One region of the Cutibacterium sp. KB22876 genome, then DNA from elsewhere that is predicted to be linked to it. Evidence: riboswitches for the same ligand, from Rfam matches in the RefSeq annotation. Region 1 holds a riboswitch; each other region holds the start of a gene.
What was found. A riboswitch is a leader RNA that binds a small molecule or an ion and turns the genes downstream of it on or off. The one in region 1 is predicted to bind cobalamin.

Region 1 (5,856 bases):
GAAGTGGGCAGAACCATGTCGGTTCCCACACCGTGCATGGTGGCCAGGGCGTCCCGGGCCGGGGCGGCGTCAGGATAACGCGCCCAGTCGTGCTCGGTGGAGGTGATTGCGTCGCGAAGCCACTGCGGCGGCTCGAGGACGCGGACGTTGACGGCCAGGTCGACCAGACCGTCAGCAATGTCGCTGTCCCCGTGGTGATTGAGGTCAGGCTCGGTGTCCTGGGCCCCCCTCCCCTCGTGGAACCTCGCCACCTCACGGGCAAACCACGCCGCCTGGGAGGGGTGACCGGCCCAGTGCAGGTGCAGGTAGGAGGCCTGAACGGTGGGACTCCCCAGAGAAGCAGGGTCTCCCAGAGCTCCCTCGGCACGATCGGTGCCGTCGGGCATGGTGATGTGCCAAGCCGGGTCGACGTCAGCCAATGGCGTCGTCGTGGTGCGGTGGAATTCGTGGCCGACGACGCTGATGGAGTTGCGGGTGGCGACCCGGTACCCCATCGTCAGCCTCGTCGCCATCGCCGCGTCCATCGGAAGGACGCCTGCCATGTCGCGCCCGTCGAGGTGGCGGCAGAGGTAGAGAAGCCCGGCGCACTCCGCGACGATCGGCATCCCGGCCTCGGCATGGGCGCGGACATCTGCCGCGAGCTCGGTGTTGTCCTCCAAATCCGTGGCGTGCATCTCCGGGAATCCACCGCCCAGGTACAGGCCCTGGATGCCGTCCGGAAGATGTCGATCGGTGAGGGGATCGACGTCGACGACCCGGAACCCGGCCGCCCGCAACATCTCGGTGGTCTCGGGGTAGCGGAAGGTGAAGGCTCGCCCCGCGAAGATTCCGACCACCGGCGGCTCGTCGAAGGAATGGCCTTGCCAGCCAGCTGATTGCAGAGCGGCTCGCGGATCCCAAGGCTCGACGTCGAGGTCGGGTGCGGAATCGGCCAGGTCCATAACGGCGTCGAGATCGACGTGTTCGGCGATGAGGTCACCCAGGCCGGCGACCTTGGAGGCGGAGTGCTCCCACTCCCCCGCCGGGACCAGGCCCAGGTGGCGAGACGGCACGAAGATCGACTCGGTGCGCGGAATCCGCCCCAGCACCGGGATGCCGAGTCGGTCGAGTCCGCGCACGACCTCGGCACCATGACGAGGAGAGGCGACCCGGTTGAGGATCACACCGGCGATCGTGACATTCGGATCAAACGTCGCCAGACCTGCCACCACTGCGGCGTGGGTGAGGGACGCATGAGCGGTGTCGACGACCACGACCACCGGGGTCTGGATCGAGGTGGCGATCTCGGCGCTGGACCCGCGTCCGGTCCCGAGCTGGCCGTCGAAGAGGCCCATCACTCCCTCGATGACCGCAATGTCCGCCGCATCGGGGGTGACGAAACCATGGGCCAGCAGCGGGGCCATGAGCTCGTCACCACACATGACGGAGTCCAGGTTGCGGCCCGGACGACCACTGGCCATCGAGTGGTAACCGGGATCGATGTAATCCGGCCCGACCTTGAACGGCGCCACCGTCCGGCCGGTGGCACGCAGGGCTGCCATGAGACCTGTCGCGACGGTCGTCTTACCGCCTCCCGACGCCGGGGCGGCGATGAGGATTCGTGGAATGCGCATCACCATTCGATTCCCGCCTGACCACGCTGACCGGCGTCGAAGGGGTGCTTGACCTTGGTCATCTCGGTGACGAGGTCTGCGACCTCGACGAGGGCTGCCGGGGCGCGACGGCCAGTGATGACGACGTGCTGGGTGCCGGGGCGGTTGACCAGTGTGTCGACGACCTCGTCGACATCGAGCCATCCCCAGTCCAGCGGGTAGGTGAACTCGTCAAGAAGGTAGAAGTCAAGCGCCTCGCTGGCCAGGAGTTCCGACACGTGTCGCCACCCCTCGCGGGCAGCGGCCTCGGGGTCATCGGCGGCATCGAAGGAGCGTGCCCAGGACCATCCAGTCCCCATGACCTCCCATGTGACGGGACCGCCGGCACCGGTCTCCTCGTGGAGTTTCCCGAGAGCTTGCAGGGCGTCCTGCTCGCCGACATGCCATCGTCCGGACTTCACGAACTGGAAGACGCCGACTCTCCACCCTTGGTTCCAGGCGCGCAGGGCGGTACCCATCGCCGCTGTCGTCTTGCCCTTGCCCTCGCCGGTGTTCACAGCAAGAACTGGCCGTAACCGTCGCTGTCTGGTGGACAGCCCGTCGTCTGGTGTGGCGCCACTGCGCGCGTGCGGCATGAACGACCTCCTTGCGGGTCCGCGCCCGTCGGGTCACGGGATTTCCGTGACCTGACCCGCAGGATCGACCTGGCTCGCGCTGAGGCGCTCACAGTGGCGGGACCGCTCCGGATTCACACCGGATTCCTCCCCGAGGGCCACCGTCGATTGTGTCACACGGGTCGGGTTGTCCTCACCCGGCACTGCCCTAAGCTTCCCTCATGACCCATGATCCTGACGCCACCCTCCTCGGACGCACGCCTGGCCTCGACGAGACGCACTTCGCCCATGACGGCCTCATCACCAAACATCCGGTGAGGGCCGTCGCTCTGGCAGCGTTGCGACCCATGCCGGGCCAGCTGCTGTGGGACCTCGGCACCGGCGCCGGGTCGATCGGTGTCGAGTGGTGTCGCACCGATCCGACCTGCCGAGCCATCGGGGTGGAGCGCAAGACAGAACGGGCCGCCAATGCCCGCACGAATGCCGCAGAACTCACTCTGCCCGGCCAGTTCGAGGTCATCGACGCCGACCTCACCAAGGGGCTGCCGGAGGGACTGCCCGACCCGGATGCCATCTTCATCGGCGGCGGTGCGACGGAAACTCTCGTCACCCAGTGTCGACCACGTCTACCCATCGGGGGACGGCTCGTCGTCCATGGGGTGACGATGGAGGCCGAGATGCTCGTGGAGTCCTTGCACCGGGATCTGGGCGGTGACCTCATGAGGTTCGGCGTCGAGACCGCCGACAGCATCGGCCGGCTGCGGGGCTGGAAACCGGCCCGCACCGTCGTGGCGTGGACCTGGCAGCACACTGAGTGACGACGAGCCACCCAGTGTGCACAGTTGTCTGACCCTGGACTCAGCTGATCTGGGAGGCCAGCAGGCAGGCAGCCCAGGTCTGCTCGGCAGCGAAACGCACATGGTGTGGCACTGCCGAAACCGACAGCGCTGACCTGTTCATGATGACCATCGAACCGCCGCACTGTGGCCGCCCCATCAAGAGTGCCTTGTGCCGCTGATGTCACAACGATGACGTCAACACGGACTGCTCGGCGCCAGGTGTGACAGGATCGCGACGACCTCGCTCATCGTTCGGGGACGCTCATCCATCCCAAGACGCCGGACCAGTTCGAGGGGCCAAGGCAGGTGTAGATGGGCCCTCTCCACCATGGTCACATTTGCGAGTAACTCGTCGATCGGCCCCTGCTGCACTCCCCCGTCGACAACGATGAGCGCCTCGTCAGCCCAGGCCAGGGCCAGGTCGACGTCATGGGTAGCCATCGCCACGGTCGTACCGTGGTCGCGCAGACGGTCCAAAGCCTCCAGCATCTTGGTGACGCCGACCGGGTCGAGTCCGGCGGTGGGCTCGTCAAGGAGAAGCAGATCCGGGCGCATGGCGACGGCACCGGCGACAGCAATCCTCTTGCGTTCGCCGTAGGACAGCTGGTGCGTGGCACGCTCGGCAAGATGGCTGGCCCCGAGTAGCTGCAGGGCCTCGGCGACGCGGTCGCGCACCTCCGCCACGTCCAGCCCCATGTTCATCGGGCCGAAGGAGACGTCCTGGCTCACGTCAGCGCTGAAGAGTTGGTCGTCGGGGTCCTGAAGGACGAGCTGAACCGCCCGACGGTGCTCACGAAGCTGGGTGCGCCCGTGACCGAGCACGGTGTCACCTCTCTTGACCTTGCCCTTGACGGGCTTGAGGGAGCCCGACAAGCAACGCATCAGCGTCGTCTTGCCCGATCCGTTTGCTCCCAGAATCGCCACCCGAACTCCAGCGCGGAAGGACACGTTGACGTCGGTGAGCACCATGGGCCGGCCAGGGTGAGTGGCGTACAGGTGCTCGGTCGACAACAGGGCTTCGTCACTCATCTGAAAATCCTTCCGGTCGTCGACCAGCTGATCGCCCAGACTGCGGCGATGACGGTGACGACGATGATCTTGAACCGCGCTGATCCGACGCGTTTGACGGGCAGGGTCACCAGTGCGGACTCGAATCCGCGGTTGACCAGGCCGTCGTTGAGGCGGTTGGCCCTCGTCCAGGCTCGAATTCCGACCGATCCGAGCAGCGCTGCGGTGTTGCTCATGCGCCGGTTGAGCCCGCCAAATTTCCCTTCCGGGGCGTCGCCGAGGCGGGCGTGCTGAGCTTCACCGGCCGTCACGACGGTGTCGAGCAGCACGAAGATGAGCCGGTAGGTCAGGGAGGCGATCTCGAGCAACGGGTCAGGGATGTGGAACTTCCGCAACCACGTGAGCAGATCGACCATGGGGGTGGTGACGGCCAGCACCATGAGGGTGAGGGTGCCGCAGACGCCATGTTCAATCAGTGACATCGCCTGGGCGGTGGTGACCGGCCCGATGCTGAACACCCCGGCATGCCACCAGACTGTCCCGATGGGGGACGACCCAAGGCTGATGAGGACCGAGATCCCGCCGACCACCAGGAAGACGATCGGGGCGGCCATGGCTTGCCACAGCACTCGCCCCCGGATGCGCGCCGGGCCGAGGATGACGATGACGCTGATGATCCCGGCGAGTAGCGCCCCGGGCCAGATGCCGGAGCCGACGACCGGGCTCACCCACGACGATGACTCCATCGACGGGGTACACAGAGCGGTCAGGAGCAAGGATGCTGATAGGGCGACCTTCTCACCAACCGGACGACGCCGCCAGGGGGAATCCCAGGCGGCGTCGTCGAGAGAGGTGATTGTCATGACTTGGCAGTCGCAGTGGATTCCGACGAGGTGACGGCGGCCTCGGGCACGTCGTCGACACTGTGCAGGTCAGAGGCGTGCTCGGCCTCCTCACGACCCTTCTTCTTGCCGGACATGCGGCCCAACGCGTACCCGGCAATGCCGGCACCCAGGGCAGCCTGCATGGCGAACAGACCGGACTCGACCTCACCCGAGTTCGGCTCGAAGATCGGCTCGATCCATTTCTTGGCACCGGCTTGCTCGGCGGCCTCGGCGGCAGCGTCGTCAGTCCCCCCGAATCCTTCCTCGTCGCCGCTGGTCTTCTTGCCACCCAGTACCATGCTGATGACGAACAGGGCCACCACGAGGACGATGATGACGGGGGTTACCCACTTGCTCTGTCCGGTCAGAGAATTGTCCTGACGGGTCTTGGTTACGGTGCTCTCAGGCATGAGCCACCTCCTGACTGTTACCGAGGACGCCGAGCTGCTGGAGCTGCGGGGTTGCGACCTTGGCAAGGAAACGGAACAGCAAGATGCCGATGAACCCCTCAATGAGGGCTAGCGGAATTTGGGTGATGGCGAAGATGCCGAGAAACTTTCCAGCAGCTCCCCAGACGCCACCGGTGGGATCCGGGAAGGCGAAGGCGAGCTGGAAGCTCGTGACGACGTAGGTGATGAAGTCGGCGAAGACCATGCACAGGAAGATTGCCAACGCGTCGGATCCGTGGAGTTTCTTGGTGAGTTTGTAGAAGGCGTAACCGGCCCACGGCCCGGCGATGCCCATCGAGAAGGTATTGGCCCCCAGTGTGGACATGCCACCGTGAGCCAGCAGCAAGGCCTGGAAGATCAACACGATCATCCCGAGGAATGCCATGACCGGTGGTTTGAAGAGGGCAGCGCCGACGCCGGTTCCCGTCGGGTGCGAGGACGAGCCGGTGACACTGGGAAGCTTGATGGCG
Region 2 (5,856 bases), 110 kb from region 1:
GATCCTGGGTGCGGTCTGGCGATCACCATACATGCCAGATGCGAGAATCAGGGATCCGTAAGGTTGTCATGTGACGCCGGCGGCGGGTTGAGGCGATCTGTCATAGCTCGGGATGACAGACTGGGGGTATGGAGCACTACGACATCGTCGTCATTGGTTCGGGCTCAGGAAACACGATCCTGGACGAGGAATTTGCCGACCGACGCGCCGCCATCATCGACTCGGGCACTTTCGGGGGTACCTGCCTCAATGTCGGCTGCATACCGACGAAGATGTTCGTGCTCCCGGCGGACCTTGCGACCTCGCCGTCCGAGGCAGCCAAGCTGGGGGTCAGGCTGCAGTTCCGCGGGGCATCCTTCACCTCCATTCGTGACCGAATCTTCGGACGCATTGATCCCATTTCTCGAAGTGGGCTTGAGTACCGCCAGGGGCTGGAGAACATCGACGTCTACACCGACGAGGCGAAGTTCGTCGATCCCCACACCATCGAGGTCGGGGACACTCGCATCACTGCTGACCAGATCGTCCTGGCGGCAGGGTCGCGCCCGCGCGTCCCTGATGTCCTCGGTCTCGACGACCCGAGCCTGGCGGGGTCGATCCACACCTCCGACACCATCATGAGGTTGGAGGAGTTGCCCCACCGTCTGGTGATTCTCGGTGGTGGATTCATTGCCGCCGAGTTCGCCCATATCTTCTCCGCGCTGGGATCCAGCGTCACTGTCATCAATCGGTCCGGGAGGATGCTGCGTCATGAGGACCAGGAGATCTCGCAGCGGTTCACCGATCAGATTGGTCACCGCGTGAGGCTGCGGATGTCCGAGGGCTTGGTGGGCATCGATCGTGATCCGGGTGGTCACCTCGTGGTCTTGACGGTTGACGGTGACGGGGTCGACTACGACTATCCGGCCGACGTCGTCCTCAATGCCATGGGTCGGGTGCCCAACGGTGACCGTCTCAACCTTCCAGCTGCCGGGGTTGACGTCGATGACGATGGATTCGTGGTCGTCGATGAGCACCAGCGGACCAATGTTGAACACATCTGGGCCCTCGGCGACGTCTGCTCGCACTGGGAGCTCAAGCACGTCGCCAACCACGAGGCCCGAGTGGTGCGCCACAATCTGCTACACCCTGACGACCTGGCCAGTTCTGATCATCGATTCGTGCCTCATGCGGTGTTCTCGAACCCGCAGGTCGCCTCGGTGGGTGCGAGCGAACAGAGTCTGTTGCAGTCCGAGATCCCGTACACCAAGTACGTCCAGGAGTACGCGGACGTCGCCTATGGCTGGGCGATGGAGGACGAGGGACACTGTGTCAAGCTGTTGGGTGACCCGGGGACGAGGACGCTGCTGGGCGCCCACATCATCGGCCCGCAGGCATCGACCCTCATCCAGACCTGCATTCAGGGGATGAGCGCCGGCCAGACAGTCGGGGAGATGGCGCGGGGACAGTACTGGATACACCCGGCACTGCCTGAGGTCGTGGAGAACGCCCTGCTTGGCCTTGACAAGGAGTTTGACCGACTCGGGTGATGCTGAGGGTGACATTGGGTGCGGTTCTTGGTCAGCCCCGGGATGGGAGCGAGGGCGACAGTAACGCTTGACCAGAGCAGAACGGTGGGCGGGGGGTACCCCCCGCCCACCTCCAGCGTCACATCGGCATCCGCCCTATCAGGATCCGGTCGTCGAACCACTGCCAGACCTGAGCAGTCTCGGTGAATCCGGCCGCGCGCATCGAGGCGAAATGGAACTCGGCGCTGACCTTCCGAGAGATGTCCTTGTCCGCCCAACGACGTCGGAACTCCTCGGCCTCGGACTCCCATCCAGGCATGGCCAAGGCTGCGTCCCACCATTCCTGCCAGGACATTGCCCCGTCGTCTCGCATCTGAGCCTCGGTGCGGTCTCGTTCTGCCGGGGCCAATTCAGCCAGGAAAGGCTCAGTGGCCTTGTCGAAGAAGAGATGATCGGCATTGAGCAGGATCCCGCCAGGGGTCAGCACCGAGGCGATGTCCTGGTGCACCCTCGCCAACTCATCGGGCTCGAACCAGTGCAGGGCCGTCGCGCTGACAGCGGCATCAAAGGGTTCCTCAGCCCACCGGGCCGCCCATCCAGGCTCCCGTAGGTCGACATCGACGATCTCAATTCGATCCGGGTGTGGCGTCGTTTCGCGGAACAGCCGCATGAGCACCGGGTCGCGATCGATCCCCACACAGCTGGCGTCACCAAATCTCTGCGTGACGGCGTTTGACAAGGATCCAGGTCCACAGCACACGTCGAGGACGCGCAATGGGTGATCGGGTTGCAGGACCTCCCCACAAGGGCCGGACGCGACGAGGCGGCCTTGATCAAGCAACACCAGTCGGTCGCATGCTCGAGCTGCCAGGTTGAGGTTATGGAGCACGATCACGGTGGTGGCGTCAATGGTTTTGACGAGGTCGAGCAGGGCGAACTGATGGCCGATGTCGAGGTGATTGGTGGGCTCGTCGAGCAGCAGATGGCCGGCCTGCTGGGCGATGGCTCGGGCGACGAGAACCCTCTGACGTTCCCCGCCGGACAACTGGGTGACGAGTCGATCCGCGAGACCTGTCAGGTCCGTTCTCGTCAGGGCATTGTCGACGATGTCACGATCGGTCGCATCCCCGTATCCCATGAGGGATCGGTGGGGGAGTCGTCCCAGGGAGACGGTGTCGCGAACCGTCAGCGGCAGGGCTTGATCGGGAATCTGAGAGACGACGGCGACCTCGCGCGCAATCTCGCGGCGATTCATGGCTGAGAGATCATGGTCGCTGACGGTGACTCGTCCGGAGGCAATCGCGACGTTGCGGTACAGCGCAGACAACAAGGTTGACTTTCCTGCGCCATTGGGGCCGACGACCCCGATGGTCACGCCCTGATCCGCTGAAAGATCGACGCCGTCGAGGACAACCCGCTGTCCTCGGTGAATGACTAAGTCGGAAGCGGTGATCATGCCATCGCCTCCCGTCGCACCAACACGAGGAGGAACGGCGCGCCGAGCAGACCCGTGATGACTCCGATGGGCAGTTCGGCTGGGCTGAACACGGTGCGTGAGAAGGTGTCGGCCCACATCAGGAAGATGGCTCCGGCCATAGCCGAGGAGACCACCAACCGACGGTGGCCATGACCGATGAAGGATCGCATGAGGTGGGGGATGACCAGTCCGACGAAACCGATGCCGCCGGAGATAGCCACCGCCATGGCCACCCCAGCCGATACGGGGACGAGAAGCAGCACATGGATGACGGTCGGGTCGATCCCGACCGCGGTGGCCGTGGAATCCCCGGACGCCAACGCGTCGAGCCATGGGGCACATGCCCACAGCAGTACAGTCAGAACGATCGCCACGGCAACGTTCGTCCATCCCTGCCCCCAGCTGGCTCGAGACAGGTCACCGAGGGTCCAGAACATCACCGCGCGTGCAGTCTCGGCCGAGTCGGAGGAGATGATGATGAAATTGGTGACGGCTTGAAAGATGAATCCCACCGCGAGACCGGCGAGGACGAGACGCAGCGTCGACGAGTTCCGGCCGCCGCCCATGAACAGCACGATCGCGGTCGACAGCAGCGCTCCCAGGAAGGCCATGCCGGCTACTGCGAATGACGAGGTGACGCCGACGATGATGATCGCCGCGGCAGCTCCCGAGGAGGCTCCCGCGCTCACGCCAAGTACGTAGGGCTCTGCGAGGGGGTTGCGAACCACGGCTCGGAGTGCGACTCCGGCGACACCGAGGGTCGCGCCGACGCCGAGCCCGGTGACGATGCGAGGCATGCGGTTCTGCCAGACGATCGCGTCGGTAATGGAGTCCCAGGTCACGTGAATGGGAATGTCACAATGGTCGGCGAGTACCCCCAAGACCTGACCGATGGGTACCGGTGCGGCACCAAAGGCAATCGAGAGTACCGGCATGAGCACGAGGAGAGTCACGAGTAGGAAGAAGCGAGTCGGGGTACGGCGGTGAAGGAGTCGAGCCAAGGGAAAGCCGTCCTCGTCAGGGCCGAATCGCGCGGCCGTCGGTCAGATACGGTCCAGGAGGTTTTCGGACTTGGCCTCAACCGAACGGGCGCCTTCCCGGTTTCCCAGTGGCTTGTCTGCCCGTTCGTCCGCCTTACCGCTGCGCGTCAGCCCCCGATTCACACGGGGTTCCCTACGCCGGACGCAGTCATCTTAGCCGTGCCTCACAAATGGAATTCGGTTACCCTCACATCGCAGCGTTGTCCTGTCTCCAGTACCTCATGAAGGCGATGTGGCGACGGTCGATGCCATACCCATCGGCGAGGGCCCGACGTCAGTGACGCACCATGGAGGGCTTCTCGCGAGTCAGCCGTCATCGACCCCCACGGTGTCGATCGGGATGACGATGGGCGTCCCGACATCCGGGGCATGGATGATGTGCGTGTGCAGGCCAAAGACTTCTCGCATGACGTCGGCGGTGATGACCTCGGTGGGGGTTCCGTTCGCTCGAATCTCCCCGTCACGCATGGCCACTAACCAGTCGCAGTAGCGCGCCGCCATGTTGATGTCATGGAGCACCATGACGATCGTCACCCCGTCACGGCGGTTGAGGTCACGCAACAAGCTGAGAACGTCGATCTGATGGGCCAGATCAAGGTAGGTCGTCGGTTCGTCGAGGAAGAGCACGTCGGTGTTCTGGGCCAAGGCCATGGCGATCCACACTCGCTGGCGCTGACCTCCGGACAGCTCGTCAACCGGTCGTCGGGCCAGCTCGACGATTCCAGTGCGTTCCAGCGCCGACGCCACCGCCTGCTCATCGGCGGTGGTCCATCGTCCGAAAATTCCTTGGTGAGGAGCGCGTCCGCGCGCCACCAGATCTGCGACGGTGATCGTCGTCGGAGCTGTCGGGGACTGCGGCAACAACCCGACGACACGGGCGAGTTGCCGGGTCGGCACAGTGGGGAGCTCCTGACCGTCCAGGACGACCTGACCGCTGCTGGGGCGGATCAAGCGTGTCATCGTCCGTAACAGGGTGGATTTGCCACAACCGTTCGGGCCAATGATTGCCCCGATCCTTCCGGTCGGGATGCTGAGGTCGAGGTGGTCCAGGACGGCGCGGTCTCCGTACCCAACCGATACCGCGTCGGCCTTCAGATGATGACTGGTTCTCACGCACTCTCCTTTCGAGACTGACGAGCCATGACGATGAGCAGGTACACCCCGCCCAGAATCCCGGTGACCAGCCCCACCGGATAGGTGTGTGACATGAGGTTGGCGCCGACGAAGTCGCACACCAGTACCAGGACCGATCCAGTGAGCGCGGAGGCCATGAGTGGGGCATCTCCTGGGCCACACAGTCGAAATGCAATCGGTCCGCACATCAGCGACACGAAGGCGATCGGTCCTGCAACGGCAGTGGCGCAGGCCAGCACGATGACCCCGACGATCATGAGCAGAGCACGAGTCCGCTCCACGTGTACCCCCAGCCCGGTGGCCAGGTCATCCCCCACGTCCATGGTCCCGAGGTGGCGAGAGTTGGCCAGCAGCACCGGTAGGCCGATGACAAGGACGACGGCGAGAGTGGCGGATTGGTCAGCGGAAGCCACGGCAAGGTTGCCCGCGAGCCAACGAGCAGCCCCAGCCGCATCATTGGGATCGGCGCGGACCATCAGCCACATCGTCCCTGCGGTCGCCATAGCCCCCGTCGCAATGCCCATGAGGATGAGCCGCTCGCCACCTGATGTGTCGTGGCGCGCAAGCCCGACGACGATGCCGGCCGTTACGATCGCTCCCGCGACGGCCAGACACGTCAGCTGCAGGCCGGACCATCCGAGCACGATGATTCCAGCTACCGCGGCAGTGTTGGCCCCGGCCGTGATCCCGATGACGT
Region 3 (5,856 bases), 840 kb from region 1:
CATGACCTTCGGCGAGTTCTGCGCCCATTACAAGGTGCAACGCAGCGAGGGTCTGGTGCTGCGCTATCTGACCGACGCCTACCGTGCGCTGCGTCAGACAGTCCCCGAGTCCGAGCGGACCGAGGAACTTGCCGACGTCATCTCCTGGCTGGGCGAGGTCGTCCGCTCCACCGACTCCTCCCTCATCGACGAGTGGGAGGAACTCACCCATCCCGTCGATGAGGAATCCGAAGAGGTCCGTCCGGTACGGACCTTCACCTCCAACCAGCGGGCCTTCACCGTCATGGTGCGCAATGCCTTGTTCCGCAAGGTGATCCTGGCCGCAGACGACGACTTCGAGGCCCTGGGAGCCCTCGAGCCCGACAGTTCTGCCATGACGACCAATGCCTGGGAGGACACCCTGGGCGACTACTGGGACGAGCACGACGAGATCAACGACGGCCCGGACGCCCGCGCCCCCGGTCTGTTCATGATCGAGAAGGAGTCGGGACGCCGCGACGCCCGGATCTGGTTGGTTCGTCAGATCATCGACGACCCTGCCGGCAACCACGACTGGTCGATCACCGCGACCGTCGACCTCGACGAGTGTGACGAGGCCGAGGACCTGGTACTTCGGACAAGGGCCTTCAGCCGGCTGGACTGACGGATTCCCACTCCACCACTCGCCCCTCGCGCAGGGTCGCAGGGACGTCGATGATCCGCTGGTTTCCGCTTCCCCGCCATGGCAGGGTGAGGGTGCGTCGTGCCAGCTGGAAAGGTCCGTCGACCAGGACGTCCACCTGGTCCAGCATCTCGGCCAGCTCTGGGTTGTGACGGGCCTGACGCAGCAGGGCATCCATGGTGAATCCGGACCATGCCCAGACGTCCCACCCCATTTCGTGGGCAGCACGGGACAACGTCGCGCAATCTCCAGGTTGACGACTCGCCTCACCGCCCGAGAGCGTCAATCCGGACGCCAACAACGACGACCTCATCTCGGTGATGATCTCCTCGACGTCGATCTCCTGGCCACCGCAGGGATCCCAGGTACCAGGGTTCTGGCATCCGGGACACTTCAGCGGGCATCCCTGCGCGAAGACCGTAAAGCGGATGCCGGGACCATCGACGATCGACTCCGGCTCGATCCCGGCAACCCTCATCCTCGCTCCGGTCTCATCCGTGCTTGACGCGGTCGCGGACCTCGGCCCGCTTGGCGTCGTTGAATCTGTCCAGCCCACCGACGAGGTAGCCGGTGATGCGGCGAATCCGGTCGAAGGACCCGGAATCCTCGTGACGGCCGCACTTGGGACACTCGTCGTCGATGATCCCGGTGTAGCCGCACTGAGGATCCCGGTCGACCGGATGGTTGATGGACCCGTACCCGATGCCGCTGGCAGCCATGTACCGCACGAGGGCCTCGAAGGCGTCGACGTTGCGTGCCGGATCGCCCGACAGTTCGACGTACGAGATGTGACCGCCGTTGGTGAAGGCGTGATAAGGAGCCTCAATGCGGATCTTGTCCGCAGCACCGATGTGGTACCAGACCGGCACGTGGAAGCTGTTGGTGTAGTACTCCCGGTCGGTGACTCCCGGGATCGACCCGTAACGCTGACGGTCCATCCGCACGAATCGTCCCGACAGTCCCTCGGCTGGGGTGGCCAGGGCCGAGAAGTTCAACCCGGTGCGCTCGGCGGCCTCGTCCATCCTCTCTCGCAGGTGACCGACGATCCGCAAGCCGAGCTGCTGGGCCTCCTCCGACTCACCGTGGTGGACACCGACCAAGGCCGTCAAAGTCTCGGCCAGCCCGATGAACCCCACCGACAGGGTCCCGTGCTCGAGCACCTCGGCGACGGCATCGTCAGGCCCCAAGTTCTCCGAGCCGATCCAGACCCCCTGCCCCATGAGGAAGGGGAAGTTTCGCACCAGCTTGTGGGACTGGATCTTGAGCCGGTCGAGCAACTGGTCGATGACGAGGTCGATCATCCGGTCGAAGGAGGTGAAGAAAACATCGACGTCGTGGTTGGCCTCGATCGCCAGCCTCGGCAGGTTGATCGAGGTGAAGGACAGGTTCCCGCGTCCCCAGGTCTGGGCCTGCGAGGGGTCATGGACGTTCGACATCACCCGGGTGCGGCAGCCCATGTAGGCGATCTCGGTCTCGGGATGGCCGGGCACGTAGTACTCGGCGTTGAACGGGGCATCCTGGAAGGAGAAGTTCGGGAAGAGGCGCTTGGCACTCACACGACAGGCCAGCCGGAACAGGTCGTGGTTGGGGTCGTCGTCGTCGAGATTGACACCCTTCTGCACCCGGAAGATCTGGATCGGGAAGATCGCGGTCTCCCCGCCGCCCAGACCGGCTTCGGTGGCCTCCAGCAGGCAATGCATCACCATCCGCGCCTCCGGGCTGGTGTCGGTGCCGTAATTGATCGACGAGAACGGGGTCTGCGCCCCGGCTCGCGAATTCATGGTGTTGAGGTTGGCGATGAGGGCCTCCATCGCCTGGTAGGTCTGACGACGCGTCTCCTCGACAGCCTGGCGACGGACTCTGTCGGCGACCCGGTCGGTGTCGTCAATGAGCCCGGCGAACAGTTCCGCCAGCTGCTCCTTCTCACGGGCCAGCGCGGCGGCATCCGGCTCCAGCACCCACCCGGAGGCCGCCTCGCGCACCTCGTCGAGATGCTCCTCGTCACCACCGAGAACCTCGAAAGTCCTCGTCAGACCGATTTGGGCGGCCTTGACGAAGGTCTTGGCGACCCCCGGCGCCATGTCTCGGTCAAAGTTCGGCACCGCCTGGCCACCGTGTTGGTCATTCTGGTTGGACTGGATCGCGATGCAGGCCAGGGCCGCGTACGACCCGATCGATTGCGGGGTTCGCAGCACGCCGTGGCCGGTGGAGAAGCCGTGCTCGAAGAGATCGGTGAGGTTGATCTGGCAACAGGTGGTCGTCAGGGTGAGGAAGTCGAGGTCGTGGATGTGGATGTCCCCGTCACGATGGGCGGCGGCATGGGTGGGGTCGAGCACCTCGAGCAGGTTGAACTGCTTGGCCGACTCGGTTCCGTAGCGCAGCATCGACCCCATTGCGGAGTTGCCGTCGACGTTGGCGTTCTCCCGCTTAGCGTCAGCCTCCTCGGCGGAGGCGAAGGTGATCTCGCGCAGGGTGCGCATGAGGGCGGACTGCTGGTCGCGGGCGACGGTGCGACGCTGACGGTAGAGGATGTAGGCCTTGGCGACGTCGTCATGTCCCTGATCCATGAGGGCCTTCTCGACGAGGTCCTGGATGGCCTCGACGTCAGGGGTGTCCTCACCCATCTCGCTCAGTCGGGAGAGCACCTCGAGGGCGACCTCGGAGGCCAGGAGTTCGGGGGCGTCGATGCCACAGGCGACGAAGGCCTTGCGGACGGCCTCGACGATCTTCGTCGAGTCGAATCCGATGACCCGTCCGTCCCTCTTGCGGATGGATGCTGGTACTGCTCGCTGCTGGCTGATGGACACCGAATGAAGGGTGGTCGACATGCTCTCTCCTCGAAGCAGCGCACGGGTGGAGCAGGTTCGCCCCGGGTCGTCCCGCGCGCCCGTAGTCGTACCGGGTCGCTGACCCGGGCACTGGCAGGTCTTCGGACTTCAGGGCTTTCCGTCGCCAGACGGGTTCCTACCGAGCGACGCTTCCCAGCCGGATGGCCAGTGCGTGTGTCGCCGTCGTTCCCTGTCACCGCTGCGGGGCAGTTCCGGTTTCCCACCGGATTCCCTCTTTCCTCCCATCACCGCCAGATGTCGAGAAACCCCTACATCTGGTGCCTCGCGATGAGAACCAGCACAAGATGAAGGGTATACGCATCTCGACGCATCCGCGCACCCGCCCCCTCGTCTCGCCGTGGCGGGTGCGCTCCCCCGCGATCAGAGCCAGTTGCCACGCCCTTCGGATCGCACATCAGGCTGGCATCATGGACACACGCCAAGGGAAAGGACACAACCCATGGAGATCACCAGCACGTCCATCAAGGAAGGCCAGCCGATCGCCCTGGCCTACGCCCACGCCGATGCGGGCGGCAAGAACGTCAGCCCGCAGTTGAGCTGGACGCCCGGCCCGGAGGGCACCAAGTCCTACGCGATCACCATCTACGATCCCGACGCCCCCACTGGTTCCGGCTTCTGGCACTGGATCCTCGCCGACATCCCGGCCGACGTCACCTCCCTCGACGAAGGCGGCCCGCTGCCCTCCGGCGTGCGCGAGTGGACCAACGACTACCAGGAGGACGGCTACTCCGGCGCCTGCCCGCCGCCCGGACCGGCCCACCGCTACATCCACACCGTCCATGCCATGCCGAGCGAGCATCTCGACATTCCTGACGACGCCGCCAACGTCCAGGTCCGCTTCGCCATCCACACCAGCGAGCTGGACTCCGCGTCGATCACCGGAACCTTCCAGCAGTCCTGACGATGACCAGGGCTGCCAACCGACCTCGTGGCAGCAAACACGAACAGGCGCCGTCGACCACGTGTCGGCGGCGCCTGCTTGACTGGCGTCGTGAAGCTTCGGCAGACATTGCTCACTCTCCTCGTCGCCGTCGGTCTGGTATCGATGCCGCTTTCCGCCAGTGCCGAGTCAGCAACCCCCACCCCGACGACCACCAGCACCAGCTACGCCAGCGGATCCGCGGACTCTCCCAAACCTGCCGCACCCATCACCCCCGGAGCAGGAATGGGCTGGGGCTCAGACCCGGTGTCCTCAGAACACGCATCCCAGATGGAGTGTGCCTCCGTGATGTTCGTCGGCGTTCGCGGCTCCGGGGAAACCCCTCCCTATGGCGAGACCATCACGTCGATCCGTGACGCTGTGGCCCAGAAGTGGAAGGGCAAGGGAACTGTCCGTCAGGTCTACCTGGACTATCCTGCGGCTGACCCTCACACCCTGCAACAAGCATCGATGAGCAGTCTCCTCTTCGACGCAACCATGCCGTCGACGGAGTACTTCGACTCTGCGGCTCTGGGAGCCAAGAAACTCACCGCCCTCCTCAACGCCGAGAAGAAGCAGTGCCCCAAGGAATGGGTCATCCTCGCCGGTTTTTCCCAAGGCTCCCAGGCCATCACCCAGGCCCTCGCCCAGACCGACACCCCTCAGCGCCTGGCAGGTGCCATCCTGGCCGGGAACCCAGACCACTACCCAGGGCAGAACGTCCAGGAACTCAGTGGAGATGCCGACCGGTCGGCCATGGGAATGGCTGCCATCCTCTACTACTTGCGAGAGCGCGCACATGCGACCCCCGGGGCCAACCGTGACGCCCAGATGCGGGCCATCATCAAGGCCACCCTCAGTCTGAGTCAGGAATCCCTTGATCAGAAATCTCTGGACGCTGACATGGTCAAGGCCGAGGCGGCGATCCCTCCCGAGGCCTACCCGGAAACCTATTCAGTGTGCTTGAAGGGTGATCCCGTCTGCGACACCGCGCCAGCCCTGACGCGCATCCTCACCCTGCAGTCAACCTGGCAGGACGAGCTCAACCAAGGCCGTCCCGTCCACATGGGGTACACCCGAAGCGTCCTGGAGGCTTCCCTGAATCGCATTGCCCAGCGCGCGAATGCCGTGGGAGCCGCCGAGGCCAAGGGTGCTCCCATCCCCCATGGACAGACGGTGACGGTCGCGACTCGCGAATGGTGCCCGTTGCAGATCGCAGTTGCGGTCGGTGCCGGAGTGCTCGGTCTGGCACTGGGCTGGCTCCTGGGACGAGCCGGACGACGTCGTCAGCGTCATCACCGCTGGCACTGAGACCTCACAGCTCGAAGAACCACTGCCCAGTAGTCAGCACGCCGATGACGTCGGCCAGCAGAAGGCCTCCAAACGCAGCGAGCATCGCTGAGATACCGCGATGAAGCGCGACGGCG

Region 2: it holds a riboswitch for cobalamin, as region 1 does, so the genes downstream of both, AC6I1W_RS04510 (FecCD family ABC transporter permease) here and cobO (cob(I)yrinic acid a,c-diamide adenosyltransferase) in region 1, are expected to answer to the same signal.
Region 3: it holds a riboswitch for cobalamin, as region 1 does, so the genes downstream of both, AC6I1W_RS01240 (anaerobic ribonucleoside triphosphate reductase) here and cobO (cob(I)yrinic acid a,c-diamide adenosyltransferase) in region 1, are expected to answer to the same signal.

Annotation. Positions count from the first base shown of each region.
Region 1 is NZ_AP040858.1:1,104,003-1,109,858, reverse strand. Features, by position in the region: gene cobBC (bifunctional hydrogenobyrinic acid a,c-diamide synthase/histidinol phosphate aminotransferase CobBC) at 1-1,613, opposite strand, end outside; gene cobO (cob(I)yrinic acid a,c-diamide adenosyltransferase) at 1,613-2,227, opposite strand; cobalamin riboswitch at 2,268-2,404, opposite strand; gene cbiT (precorrin-6Y C5,15-methyltransferase (decarboxylating) subunit CbiT) at 2,428-3,024, shown strand; gene AC6I1W_RS05045 (energy-coupling factor ABC transporter ATP-binding protein) at 3,241-4,074, opposite strand; gene cbiQ (cobalt ECF transporter T component CbiQ) at 4,071-4,916, opposite strand; gene AC6I1W_RS05035 (energy-coupling factor ABC transporter substrate-binding protein) at 4,913-5,347, opposite strand; gene AC6I1W_RS05030 (energy-coupling factor ABC transporter permease) at 5,340-5,856, opposite strand, start outside.
Region 2 is NZ_AP040858.1:994,987-1,000,842, forward strand. Features, by position in the region: gene AC6I1W_RS04500 (mycothione reductase) at 129-1,529, shown strand; gene AC6I1W_RS04505 (ATP-binding cassette domain-containing protein) at 1,648-2,964, opposite strand; gene AC6I1W_RS04510 (FecCD family ABC transporter permease) at 2,961-3,986, opposite strand; cobalamin riboswitch at 4,025-4,183, opposite strand; gene AC6I1W_RS04515 (ABC transporter ATP-binding protein) at 4,332-5,138, opposite strand; gene AC6I1W_RS04520 (FecCD family ABC transporter permease) at 5,135-5,856, opposite strand, start outside.
Region 3 is NZ_AP040858.1:266,764-272,619, forward strand. Features, by position in the region: gene AC6I1W_RS01230 (DEAD/DEAH box helicase) at 1-643, shown strand, start outside; gene nrdG (anaerobic ribonucleoside-triphosphate reductase activating protein) at 627-1,139, opposite strand; gene AC6I1W_RS01240 (anaerobic ribonucleoside triphosphate reductase) at 1,153-3,489, opposite strand; cobalamin riboswitch at 3,565-3,775, opposite strand; gene AC6I1W_RS01245 (YbhB/YbcL family Raf kinase inhibitor-like protein) at 3,950-4,411, shown strand; gene AC6I1W_RS01250 (cutinase family protein) at 4,676-5,740, shown strand; gene AC6I1W_RS01255 (hypothetical protein) at 5,745-5,856, opposite strand, start outside.